DNA from 2 places in the Lysinibacillus sp. RS11 genome. Region 2 is predicted to be linked to the other one. Evidence: riboswitches for the same ligand, from Rfam matches in the RefSeq annotation. Region 2 holds a riboswitch; the other holds the start of a gene.

Region 1 (7,022 bases), 780 kb from region 2:
GTTAAATGGCAAGAACGTCCGCTAGCTTGCGTTGTATTGAAGGAAGGAAAGACAGCAACCGACGAGGAGCTTCTTGCATTTTTAGAAAGTCAATTTGCAAAATGGTGGGTGCCAGATGATGTTGTATTTTTAGAGGAAATTCCAAAAACATCGGTTGGGAAATTCCTAAAAGCTAAGCTTCGAGATAATGTGGCAGAAATTTATCCGAAATTAAGTTCATTGGTATAGTCAAAAGAGCGATTTCCACAAACGGAAGTCGCTCTTTCATTTCATTATTTCTTTAACATGTGGAATACTTGTTCTACGTCCTTGTCTCCGCGGCCCGAGATGTTAATAATAATACTCTCATCAGGAGATAACGTTGGAGCAAGCTTTAGTGCATGCGCAACTGCGTGAGAGCTTTCAAGTGCAGGGATAATTCCCTCGACTTTTGAAAGTACTTGGAATGCTTCAAGCACCTCTTCATTTGTCACCGTTACATATTCTCCACGACCAATTGTTTTTAAATAGCTATGTTCCGGACCAGCTCCTGGATAATCTAGTCCAGCGGCAATCGAATAAGTTGGTAGGGGATTGCCTTCCGAATCTTGTAGTACTAAACATTTGAAACCGTGTAATTCACCTGGCGTTCCTTCATTTAATGATGCAGCCTTATCTGGTTCAATCCCGATGAGGCGAACGTTTTCATCTGCAATATATTCTGCAAACGCACCGATCGCATTACTACCGCCACCGACACAAGCGAGTACTGCTGTTGGTAGCTTTCCTTCCTTTTCTAAAATTTGTTCGCGACTTTCACGGCTAATGACTGATTGAAAATGTTTCACCATTGAAGGGAATGGGTGAGGTCCAACAGCAGAACCTAGTAAATAGAAAGTCGTTTTATAGTTTTCTACTAAATCAGCAAATGCTTCATCTACAGCATCCTTTAGTCGTCCTTGCCCTTTATCAACAGCTACTACCTTTGCGCCAAGAAGCTCCATACGGAACACATTCAATGCTTGACGCTTTGTATCTTCTAAGCCCATATAAATTGTGCAATCCATCCCGAACATTGCACAAGCAGTTGCAGTGGCTACACCATGCTGACCTGCACCTGTTTCGGCAATAACACGATTAGCACCCATGCGCTTTGCCAATAAGATCTGTCCAAGGACATTATTAATTTTATGTGAACCTGTGTGGTTGAGATCTTCACGTTTTAAATAAATTTTCGCGCCACCTAATTGTTTTGTTAAATTTTCAGCAAAATAAAGTGGGGATTTTCGCCCAACATATTCATGGAAATAATAATCTAGCTCTCTATTAAAATCTTCATCGTCTTTAAATTTTTGGAAATTTTCATCTAAAATATTTAATACATTTTGAAGCTCCTCAGGAACAAAGCTACCGCCAAATTCACCAAAATATCCCTTTTTCTCTGCTACTGTACTCATCTGCTCTCGACTCCTCTTTTCTAATTTTTCCATAAAAAAAAGCCACTTCAATCCTTCTGTAAAAAGGACGAGTAACCGTGGTGCCACCTTCATTCGCAAAAAAATGCGCGCTTTCGTACTCCGGTAACGGGGAGTAAATTCGTCCTCACATTTAATAAGGCTGCTCCAAAGTCCATTCACAAGTAGTTACTACTGATTTACACCAACCATCAGCTCTCTACAAGTACTACTACTTGCTACTATTCTTTTTCATCGCATGTTTTATTGAAAAGAATTGTAAAATATTTTCAGAATATTGTCAAGAAATTAAAAAAGACGAATCTAAAAAGATCCGTCTTTTAAATCAAATTTTTGAAGTTTAAGCGTTTATTCAATAGATACATAATAGGTGCACCGACCGCTAAGACCACAAATTCACCTGCAGCAACAGTTAACCATGTCCAGAAGAATGGTATTTCTAATACTATGTTCAATTCTAAAGCAATGATGAACATTGTGCATGTAAATAACAATGTATTAATGATTAAACGTGCCCAAATATTTTTGACAAATTTACAAATAAGAATGAACAGTCCAAGTGTAATCATCGAATGGCCTACACCGAAAAATACATCGTAAATGCCGTTTGGTGAAAATATATTAGAGATAAATACACCAATAATAATCCCGACGGCAAAGCGTGGATTAAAGGCAACTAGATGATTGAACATTTCCGATACGCGGAACTGCACCTCTGTAAAGCCAAATGGCGCTACCAGCAATGTAACAGCAATGTAGAGCGCTGCAATAATGCCACTCGTTGCTAAAAATTTTATTTTCATATATTAATTTCTCCTTAGTTTTTTTGCGTGGGATGGTTACGAACCACGTGAAGCAAATGCAATCATATCAATGTTTATGCTAGTTTGTAAAGAGTCATGTGTAAAACAAAAATTGTTATTATTGTACTAACATCTGCATAACCAAGACTTCTGAAATATATTATATTGAAATACTTAAGTCTGTAGCAGTTGTGTTAATAAAAAATCTAAGGATCCGCGTAGTAAAAGAAAGGGGCTAATCCCATAAATCATTTTTTAATGACGTTTAGGATTAGCCCGAAAGCCTTTACTTATTTATGCTGTGTAAGGTAAACTTTGCCGTTTATTGTTACTTTAGAAGCTGAGATTAGAATTTCTTTATTTGCTTCATAATATGGATTTAAAATGTTGTCGATAGCAACCCATTTTTCACTAGATTTTTCATAGTCACCTTTTTTATCAAGAGCTGTTGCTTCTTCATAAAGCTTTTTTAATTGCGCTTTATCTTTTGCTTTGATTTCAAAATCAAAGTTAGACATGTAATCTTCAAAGCTAAGTGGCTTCATGTAAGGATGAATCATTTCATCGAATTCACCCCATAGCTTTTCAGATAGTTGATCATTTTTATCTTGATCTGCTTTTTGAGCATCCTTGTATAAAGTTTTTAGTTTTGGTAAAGCTTCAGCAGGAATATCTACATCTATATCTGAAATGTATTCTTCAAATGGTACTGGTGGATATAGCGCATCTAGGTAAGGTTGAAGAACCTTCTGGAATTCTTCAAATTTTGTTTGTGCTGCTTCTTCTTTACCAGATTTCTCTAGTTTAATCCACTGTTGATAAATATCTTTTAGCTGCTTTTTATCTTTTTCTTTAATAACTATATTTTTTTCACCAAATCCATACTGTTCCATGAATTCTTCGAAGGATACTGGTACCCAGCTAGCTAAAATATACGGCTTTGTGATTTTATCCATTTCAAGATTAATTTTTTCTACTTCTTCATATTTCTCTTCTTTTTCTAACTTTTTCATTTGATTAAACAATTTTTCTAATTTAGCTAGATCTGCTTTTGTGATTTCTTTAGGTAAGTCTTTTTTATATACGTTAAACGTGTAGAAATCTGAATAATCTTGTACTAAGCTACCTTCTACAGAGATTTCTTGACCTTCTACTAACTTCATTTTTTCTAATTGCTCATCTGAAAAATTTTGAATTCCGATATAATAATTTTTACCGTCTTTTCCTTTGATTGAGATGCTATCTCCGTAAACACTTTTAATCGTTCCTTTAATTTGTTGCTCAGCTTGAACAGTTATTTCGCTTGTTGTTTTTGCTGTTGTTGCCTCAGCTTGATGTGGCGTGAAGACAGCCATTCCTATTGTTAGTGCTGATACAATCATCCAAGATTTTTTTATTGTTTTTTTCATAATTATTTCTCCTTTAATTTAAGTGATTTAATTTTCTAATGATTAGACGGCTTTCGAATGATAAAAAGTTAGCTAAAATTAGAAAAAATTTTAACTTTTTTTAGCAAATTTTTTGGTAACGTAAGTGCAACGGCAGTTACAAAAGGTTTTTTGTACCGAAAGCGTAGCGGTAGGTACAGAAGTTTCCCGCATCTAGGAGTATTTTTACCTTCACTCCTTAATACTTCGCAAAATTGTCAAAAAATTTTTTATTATGTTAGAAAAAGCAATCAATTTGTAAAAACAGCGTAGTTTAGCGGTTTAAAGCGACGAATTGAAAGAAAAACTAAAATATTATGTCAATTTTAAAAGTCAGAACATTCATAATGTTGTTGACGAACCTCGATAATAACGATAATATAGCGATACGTTCACACTTCGTTTGGATGAAGTGTGATGAATATCAGAGATAATAATCGGGGGGATTATTTGTGAAATGCAATTTAAAAAAGCTTTCGTTCCTGTTATTTGGGTTAGTCTTAATGCTTGCTGCTTGTGGTAGTGGTGGCTCTAGTTCATCTGATTCAAAAGGAAAAGAAACGAATAATGCAAGTGAGAGCGGTAATGCAGATGACAAAACATATAAAATCGGGATTACTCAAATTGTTGAGCATCCATCTTTAAATGCTGCCACTGAAGGCTTCAAAAAAGCAATTGAAGAATCAGGCTTAAAAGTTGAGTACGAGGCACAGATAGCTCAAGGGGATAACAGTCTTAACACAACGATTGCAAACAATCTAGTAAGTGCAAACGTAGATTTAATATTTGCTAACTCTACACCGTCTGCGCAAGCGGCAGCGACAGCAACTAGCGATATTCCAATTATCTTTACTTCTGTAACAGATGCTGTTGGTGCACAACTCATTGAATCTATGGAGAAGCCAGGAAAAAATGTAACAGGTACGATCGATTTACATCCTGATACTATTTCAAAAACAGTGGCTTTCTTAAAGGAACTTGGTGCCAAAAATGTTGGTATGGTCTACAACGCTGGTGAGCAAAACTCAGTAGCACAAGTAAAAGAAGTGAAAAAAGTTATGGGCGAGCAAGGCCTAACAGTTGTTGAGGCATCTGCGTCAACTTCTGCGGAAGTAAAACTGGCTACGGAATCATTAATCGGTAAAGTAGATGCATTCTATATTATTACTGATAATACAGTAGTTTCTGCTTTAGAATCTGTTATTGATGTAGCGAATGCTAATAAATTGCCACTTATTGTAGGGGAGCTTGACTCTGTTGAACGTGGTGGCTTAGCTGCATATGGTTTTGAATATTTTGACATCGGTTACGAGGCAGGTCAAATGGCTGTGAAGATTCTAAAAGGAGAAGCAACACCTGCTGATATGCCAGCACAATACCCACAAAACTTAAAACTAGTAATCAATAAAAAAGTAGCGGATGATTTAGGAATCGAAGTTAAAGATTCTTGGGGTGCAGAGCTTTTAGAAAAGTAATGGACGGATATGGTCATCTGATCAAGCAAAGCGGGGGAGAACTAAACTGCCCCCGCTTTATCTTCTTTTTAGAGTGAAAAGTTTAAAGAGTATGTATGATTCATAGAAATACCTAAGGATTTAGCACGACGTTCTGTGATAACCCTTTGATCTATATCCATGAGCTCATCATCGAAAGTTGGGATAATATTTATTAAAACGTATTCCAGTATATTAGTTGATTGGAGTGGAGACTGGGCACTCCTTGGGGATTAGCGTCGCAGATGAGACCCTGGAGCGAGCAACGCGAGTGAAGCGGCTCATCGGACGCCCCCAGGAAAGCGCCTAGTTGGAACGGAAATCAACCTTACTTTATGATGATGCCCAATTTAAATGTTGAGCTCCATTATTTAGGAATGGAGCATAGGTAATAAAAATTAGTTTAAGAATGATTAGGAGATGATTCAACTATGTTTTTAGCAATGTTTGGCGCAGTGGAGCAAGGAATCATCTATGCAATTATGGCACTTGGTGTGTATTTAACATTCCGCGTGTTAGATTTTCCGGATTTAACGGTTGATGGAAGCTTTGTAACAGGGGCGGCTACAGCGGCGACGATGGTTCTGCTTGGCTACCACCCGATGTTAGCGACTTTAGTGGCAATTGTTGCTGGATTTATTGCTGGATGTATGACAGGGATTCTTCACACAAAAGGTAAAATTAACCCACTATTATCGGGGATTTTAATGATGATTGCTTTGTATTCTATTAACCTACGAATCATGGGGTTAACTGCAGAAAATACGATAGGTCGTCCGAATATTCCACTATTGAACTCAGAGACTATATTTTCAAAGTTTCAAGTATTTTGGAGTAATTTAGGTATCGATGCTGCGATCAATAACCTATTAAAAAGCATCGGCATTCAGCAAGTACCGTCTACATGGAGTACGTTGATTGTAGTATTAATCATCACGATTTTAATTAAGGTAATAGCAGACTGGTTCTTAAAAACTGAGGTCGGACTGGCTATTCGAGCAACTGGTGATAATAAGCGTATGATTCGTAGCTTTTCAGCAAATACAGATACACTTATTATTCTAGGGCTAGGACTTTCTAACGCACTTGTCGCATTTTCTGGAGCTTTAATCGCACAGTATTCGAAGTTCTCAGATGTAAGTATGGGGATTGGGATGATCGTTATCGGTCTTGCTTCTGTTATTATTGGTGAAGCAATCTTTGGTACAAAAACGATTATGCGCACAACTTTTGCTGTCATTGCGGGGGCTATTATTTACCGTATCATTTTAGCATTAGCATTACGTGTTGAATTCCTTGATTCGGGAGATATGAAATTAATAACAGCTATCATTGTTATTTTAGCGTTGGTTTTACCTCAATTTGTTAGTAAAAGTAAGGAACGCAAACGAAAAGTGAAGCGTGCAGCAGAGCGTGCACAAGTAAATGCGGTAGAGCAAGGAGGGAACGGCCTTGCTTAAATTACACGGCATTAATAAAGTTTTTAATGAAGGTACGCCTGACGAAAAAGTCGCACTTGCTGAAATTAATTTGCATTTAAAGCCAGGAGATTTTGTAACAATCATTGGTAGTAATGGTGCCGGTAAGTCGACCATGATGAATATGATTTCAGGTGCCTTAACGCCAGATTTTGGCTCAGTTTTAATTGATGGGAATGAGGTAACGGCTTTACCAGAATACAAGCGTTCCCACTATATCGGTCGTGTGTTTCAGGACCCAATGGCTGGTACAGCGCCAACAATGACGATTGAGGAAAACTTAGCGTTAGCTTACTCACGTAATAAGAGTAGAGGCTTGCGTATTGGTGTTGATAAAAAGCGTCTAGAATTTTTCAAGGAATCGTTG
Region 2 (7,022 bases):
TACTAGCTAAAGATAAAGTAGCGCAAGAAGCTTTAGGCGAGCATATCTACGCAAACTTTAAAGAAGCAAAAGAAATCGAGTTCGATATGTACCGTACAACAGTACATCAATGGGAACGCGACCAATATTTAAAAATGTACTAATATATTAACCGAGTACCTAATCAAGGTACTCGGTTTTTTTCTTTTGAAATTCATAATTTGATAGTAAATACTATAACAAGAACTGATAGGCGCTAGACATTTTCAATCAAATATTTAGTAGCCCATATATTTTTGGTGGTGATGATGATGATGGTGTGGCATGTGATGATGATGGTGCATATGGCAAGGATCAGGTCGCATATCGCAAAGTGTATGATTTTCGCAACATTCATTCACTACACATTCTGTGAAAGGGAAGTAATATTGATGATCAATCATATGTTTGTTAACTGTTGTAATATGTGCTGGTTGTACATGTGGCACGACAGTATGGATGTAATTGGTACGAATATATTCTTCTGGTGGTAAAAAATGTGGTGGGTCAAATTGAGTTGGGCATGCTTGTGGTGGACAACAATGTGGACCTTTTGCATGGTGATGCATACGTTTAAACATGTTATAACCTCCTGTTTTGATAAGTTGTGGTTCATACTTAAGATATGAGATGAAAGACAATGTGGTCTATTTGTATGCCTATTAAGAGTTGGTTAAATCTCTTAGGCAATCAAAATAGGTATGATTATTGAAAAATTTCATCAAATGTTAATAATGTAAACTACTATCGAAAACCGAAGTGATGAAATGCATGTCGAAATTTAAAGTATTTATGACCTTTTCAATAATTTTTTGATGATAGGTGTGCTTTTTATAGTTCGAAAGTGCTAGTATGTAAGAAAGATCCGTCCTTTGAACAAGGTTGGATACATTAAATGTTACACATATAATTTAGACAACATTTTAGCTATTGTAAAATTGAGCTTTGTTGAAAGGTAATGATACAAAGAAGAAGTGCTGGATGATATCAGATGAGAATTATAACAATAACTAATATTTTACATTGAATAAAAATTCATTTTGTTGTAGAATTAACCGGATGTGTTGTTGGGTTTACGGTATTTTTGTAGCTCATAAATGTAAATTATGAATAATGTTGGGATTGTTAAAATTTCGCATTGCAGATGTTAATTATAAAAAAGTAGTGTTTAGGCGTTCCTTTATTACTTTTTAGAGGAATGCTTTTTTTATTTTATCCCTCATTAACCGCTCGTAAATGCCCAATTGGCAAATAATAATCAGCGAAGATAAAGAAATTTCCACTGATTAATGTTTCGCTTTATACAGATATACTTCTTGGCGGTTGAACAGTATATAACTAACAAGCCTGATGTATACAACTTTGATAAAACTAGAGAAATGAGGCTTTTAATTATGAAAAAATATCCTACTTCTTCATACTTTTACTTCATAATCCCCTCTCTTATTGGTGTCCTATTATTCATGACACCAGTCTTAACAGATGAGGGATGGAAAGTTCCAATTGCTATTTTAGCAAATATATTAGCGGGTGTTGTTGCGCCTGTGATTAGTTATTTTACTATCATTATGTTTGCGATTTCGGCAATTGGTTCACTTATTGCCAAATTCATTCCTCGCGATCATACAAAGAAGCCTAGTATTTTAGATACATTGTTTTATGTCAATTGGTTTTGGACAATAATACGAATTATCGGTTTAATATTTGCTTCAATGGTTGTATTTGATTTTGGACCATCAGCGATTAACAATGAAAATACTGGTGGGTTATTAATGAACCCTGATGATGGTTTGGTAACGTTTTTATTTACGATTTTCTTATTTGCGGGTCTACTATTACCATTTTTAACAAACTTCGGCTTACTTGAATTTTTCGGAACAATGATGGTAAAAATTATGCGTCCTCTCTTTAAAAGTCCTGGTCGTTCATCGGTTGATGCACTTACATCGTGGGTGGGGGATGGAACAATTGGTGTTCTGATGACGAGTAAGCAATATGAAATGGGGAACTACACGAAAAAAGAGGCTGCCATTATTGCAACAAGCTTCTCTGTAGTATCCATCACGTTCTGTATCGTCGTATTGGATACAGTGCATTTGTCACGCTATTTTATTCCATATTATGTAACGGTTGTACTTTGCGGTCTTGTGTTAGCGGTAATAATGCCGCGAATTTATCCGCTTGCTAACAAAGAAGATACGTATATCGATGGTAGTCCAGTAGATTTATCACGTGAGGAATTACCCAAAGGTTATAATTCGATGTCACATGGTCTAGAAAATGCTTTAGCAGTCGCACATGCAAATCGTGATCCTCTTCAATTTATTAAAGATGGATCTAGAAATGTCTTGGATTTATGGATTGGCGTAGCGCCCGTTGTTATGGCATTTGGTACCATTGCTTTAATGCTTGCTGAATTCACTAGTATTTTTACCGTTTTAGGGAAGCCATTTGAACCTATTTTAACAGTGCTTGGTTTACCTGAAGCAGCTGAGGCGGCACAAACAATGGTTGTCGGCTTTGCAGATATGTTCTTACCTTCAATTTTAGGAGAAGGAATCGAAGCTGAAACTACACGATTTGTCATTGCTGTCGTTTCTGTTACACAGCTTATCTATATGTCAGAAGTCGGTGGACTAATTTTAGGTACGAAAATTCCGCTGAAGTTTTTTGATTTAGTTGTTATTTTCTTATTACGTACGATTATTTCACTACCAATCGCAGCATTAGTTGCACATTTACTTTTCTGATCTAAAAAGCAATTGTTCGCATTTAATGAGTGCGAATAATTGCTTTTTCTTTATTTAAATCAGCGTGACAGAGAGAATATCCGCGTAAAAAGGGTGAAATACCCGCGTACTAGAGGTGATTCTTTGCATATAGACTTCCGGTGCAAAAAATATCTATTTCACACGCTTTAAAACAAGTTGGATCTAGTTATGATAAAAAAGAATAAATAACTGTGAACATACTACAACTTGCTGCATAAATTCATTGTGTTGGGAAAAACTACGCCTAAAGTGATACTGAGGTGATAAAATGGACAGAATTTTTTCTCTCTGCTTAAGTTCCTTTTATTTATTATTTTCTCAACCAAATAATGCCTATCTAAATGATTCGTTCAGTCCTTATGAAGAAATTTATCCTGAAATAGGCTATAAAACGGTTGAAGCAGCTGCCTCCGATTTTGAGCGGCACTTTCATCAAGAACTAAAGCTACCACTTCGAGTACCTCCTATTAGTTTTACGCATCATTTTGGTCGATTTAATAATCTTGATGGTGATAGGAATGATTTTTATGAAGTTACATTTATTAATAATCGACTTCCGGAGCATCATTATAAAATAACTGTTCGACCTAATCATTTTAAGTTACTATCTAAAAAGGACTATATAGTAAAGACATTCGAATTGAAAAACGGAACGACTTCAATCTATATGGAAATATCAGGTTTCAATGTACTCGCTTTTGAAAGAGGAGATTGGCAATATATGCTGTGGATTGATAAAAGGGTTTCCGAAAAGGTGACACCTGAAGTGTTAGTCGACATCGCCAATTCCATTGACTATACAAACTAAAATGATAACCGTGGTTAATTCAGCTAAAATGCCAAGTCCTTTAAATGGGGCTTGGCATCACTTTTTTTTGAAAGTATTTCGAATATCCTCAAGTTGACCGAGAGTTACAGAAACATTTCGGATTATGATAGAGTAAGGTAGACATATTTGATAATAGTTCAAACAAAGAAGTAGACAACTTGAAAATAATCATAATAATCGGAATTGAGCAAAATTGTAACCACTGATAGTTGCTAAACGATAAAAGACAACATGCAACAAAAGGCTGAAGAGTAGGAAAGGAGCAGTAAAACAGTATAACTTGAAAGTGTTTTTGTCAATGCATTGGATATGAAAAAAATTAGTTGACGGATTGCATTCATTAAGTTAAGATAACTAGCGAATATAAAAGAGGTTCATAGCGCATACCCTCTATAAAAAACTATGGATGACGTCATTTACGCCATGTCCCAAAAATGCGGATATGGCGATTTTTTTTTATTAGGTTTCACGCATAATGGACTTCTCACAACTTGAGGAGGCATTTTTATGGCAGGAAGAACAGATGAACAAGGATTACAAGATTTAACACTACTTGGTAACCAAAACACAAAGTATTTATTTGAGTACTCACCGGAAGTACTTGAGGCAGTCGATAATTTGCATACGGGAAACGATTTTTTTGTAAAATTTAATTGTCCAGAATTTACAAGTCTTTGTCCAATGACAGGGCAGCCTGACTTTGCAACAATGTATATTTCTTTTATTCCAGATAAAAAGCTAGTAGAGAGTAAGTCACTAAAGCTTTATTTATTTAGCTTCCGTAATCACGGAGACTTTCATGAGGACTGTGTCAATATCATCATGAATGATCTAGTTAAGCTGATCGAACCGCGTTATATTGAGGTATGGGGCAAGTTTACGCCGCGCGGTGGCTTGTCTATTGATCCTTGGTGCAACTATGGCCGCCCAGGCACAAAATATGAAAAGATGGCGGAACATCGTTTGATGAACCACGATTTGTATCCTGAAAAGGTGGATAATCGTTGATGCTGTATTATTTAAATGGGTTGTTTGTTGGCTTTTTAATTTTGGCAAATGTTTTAGCTGTTAAAGTGTTTAGTATAGGCGAATGGATGATACTTCCGGCAGCAGCAATACTTATTATTTTCACGTATCCTCTTATTGATGTAATTTGCGAAGTGTACGGTAGGGAAGCGGGCAGTCGCACGGTAAGAACGGGGCTTATAGCACAAGTGTTTGCGGCATGCTTTATTGCTATTGCCATTGAGCTACCACCTGCACAAGCCTTTGCTCATCAAAAGGAGTTTGAGATAATTCTTGGTGGCAGTATGCGTGTCATTATTGCAAGCCTTGTTGCGTATACGGTTAGTGTAAATTTGGATGTCATGATATTTAGTAAATTTAAGGAAAAGCATGGCGACGGTAAGCTTTGGCTTCGAAACAATGCGTCTACGATGGTAAGTCAGCTCATCGATACGGCACTATTTATTACGATAGCCTTTTATGGTGTAATGCCATTTAAAGTATTACTGACATTGTTTATAACACAGTATATGTTTAAATTTTTAGCGTCGATTGTAGCAACGCCACTTGTTTACGGGTTAGTTTTTGTGGCACGGAAATTTGACAAGCGTAAAAGCATAGAGCCATCTCATTACTGAGATGGCTTTTTAATGTGTGCCTTGCCAATTAGATAAGCACTATAAGGTAAAAATGAAATGATTTTTATAATCAACATACAGACAACTACGCTCGAAAGAAATAGCGCGATGACTTGAAGAGAGGTAGTAGGTATTTGTGCTGTATAAGGGACTAAAAATTCTTGAACAAGCCAATGGATCAAAAATATACCAAATGAATATTGACTTACTAAATTAATGATTTTTAGCTTCGGCACAATTTGACCAAATGCTAAAATGCATAAAGTTATTGAAATAATAAGCAACATCATATCTAATCGTCTAGATGTGATTTCAGTGGCTCCCAAATAATAGTTGATCGCCAGTATAGATGCTGAAAGAACAACGAAAACTAGCGTAAAGAATTTGTACTTACTAATATATAAGGTAACCCATCGATAATGCGTACCGATTAAATAAGCAATTGCGAAATAAGGAAGCCAACCAATAAATAGTAAACGAACAAGATTATCGTTTACTATAAAGAATTCACCATTCAGCTTTGCGAGCGTCATATATAAAATACCAAGTGCCAACATAATTGGTGTTAGCCATATGCTTGATAGCTGATACTTTTTTATGATAAAGAACAGAATGTATAATTGAAAGATTGTCATGACAAACCATCCCGAGAAATCTCCTAAGAGAATATGGCGATACAGTGCATTCCAAAAGCTTTCATCATAATGAAGTGCTGCATATACTGCATACAAAATACTAGCAGCAACAAATGGAATATAAACAAATTCAAAACGTCGCCATAAAAAATTAGGAGGTAGTTCGACTGGGTAGCGCTTTGCTAAAATAATAATAGATAATAGAATAAATGTTGGCGTCGCGAAACATAATAATAATCTGAAAAATTGATAGTACGGATTTTCGATGTATCCGTTAATAATTTCTGTATTAGTTGTAGCGTGTAATAATACAATAGATAAGCAGGCAATTGCCCTTAAAACATTCCACTCATACACCATTTCGATCACCCACTATATGCAAATTTGAAGGCATCAGCGCTAAGCAAGATGCATCTTAACTATTTATATGAACGTAGCATCTATGATAAAACATCAGGTGTGTAGATTAGGAAAATATATATTGACCGATAAAAGGTTGTTTTTTGTTGATATTTTACTAATATATTACAATTTTCAACTGATGTAGCCCGCAGTGAAATTAGTGTTCTTGAATATATTTGAATGAATAAAATGTTTAATAAACATACCTGATAAAACATATAAAAATGGAACCCTCAGCAAAATTTCAAGAAAGTTATCAATCAGTACAACTGCAAAGGGCGTTGTGTGAAAGCTAGTCAAGGTTATTATAAGTTCCATGAAGTGGAGAGTGGAATTTGTAGAATATGGTTCCAATATCTTGTCTCTCGAATTATTATTAAGCATGGGGAGATGAAGTGATTCTCGTCAGAATATATAGTAAATTATAGCGGAGGGTTCAAATGACACCAGAACAAATTGTGAAGAAATTTTTTGAAGAAGTACGTTCAGGGAATAATCCAGATTACGCAACAGAGTTAATGGCAGAACAAGTATTGGCACACCAAGTTATTTCGGAAGAGGAGTTAACGGTTTTAAGAACTCCCCAAGATTATGCTGACCATGTAAAAGAAATGGTAGAAGCATATGGCGATTTTTCATTAGAAATCCAAGAGTTTATGGTACAAGAAAATAAAGTATATGTACGATGGAAACAAGTTGGTACACATGTTGGAAAAGTTGATGG

What was found. A riboswitch is a leader RNA that binds a small molecule or an ion and turns the genes downstream of it on or off. The one in region 2 is predicted to bind preQ1.
Region 1: linked by a shared signal. The riboswitch ahead of AB9L17_RS02625 (QueT transporter family protein) and the one ahead of queF (preQ(1) synthase) in region 2 are both predicted to bind preQ1.

The regions. Positions count from the first base shown of each region.
Region 1 covers NZ_CP168124.1:512,635-519,656, forward strand. Annotated here, with positions in the region: gene AB9L17_RS02615 (long-chain fatty acid--CoA ligase) at 1-228, shown strand, start outside; gene trpB (tryptophan synthase subunit beta) at 273-1,436, opposite strand; T-box leader at 1,497-1,698, opposite strand; gene AB9L17_RS02625 (QueT transporter family protein) at 1,775-2,257, opposite strand; PreQ1 riboswitch class I at 2,266-2,310, opposite strand; gene AB9L17_RS02630 (hypothetical protein) at 2,548-3,666, opposite strand; gene AB9L17_RS02635 (ABC transporter substrate-binding protein) at 4,137-5,159, shown strand; gene AB9L17_RS02640 (ABC transporter permease) at 5,609-6,637, shown strand; gene AB9L17_RS02645 (ABC transporter ATP-binding protein) at 6,630-7,022, shown strand, end outside.
Region 2 covers NZ_CP168124.1:1,294,827-1,301,848, forward strand. Annotated here, with positions in the region: gene glnA (type I glutamate--ammonia ligase) at 1-143, shown strand, start outside; gene AB9L17_RS06280 (CotD family spore coat protein) at 258-599, opposite strand; gene AB9L17_RS06285 (YjiH family protein) at 1,413-2,768, shown strand; gene AB9L17_RS06290 (hypothetical protein) at 3,058-3,597, shown strand; PreQ1 riboswitch class I at 3,982-4,028, shown strand; gene queF (preQ(1) synthase) at 4,126-4,626, shown strand; gene AB9L17_RS06300 (queuosine precursor transporter) at 4,626-5,261, shown strand; gene AB9L17_RS06305 (acyltransferase family protein) at 5,255-6,256, opposite strand; gene AB9L17_RS06310 (ester cyclase) at 6,739-7,022, shown strand, end outside.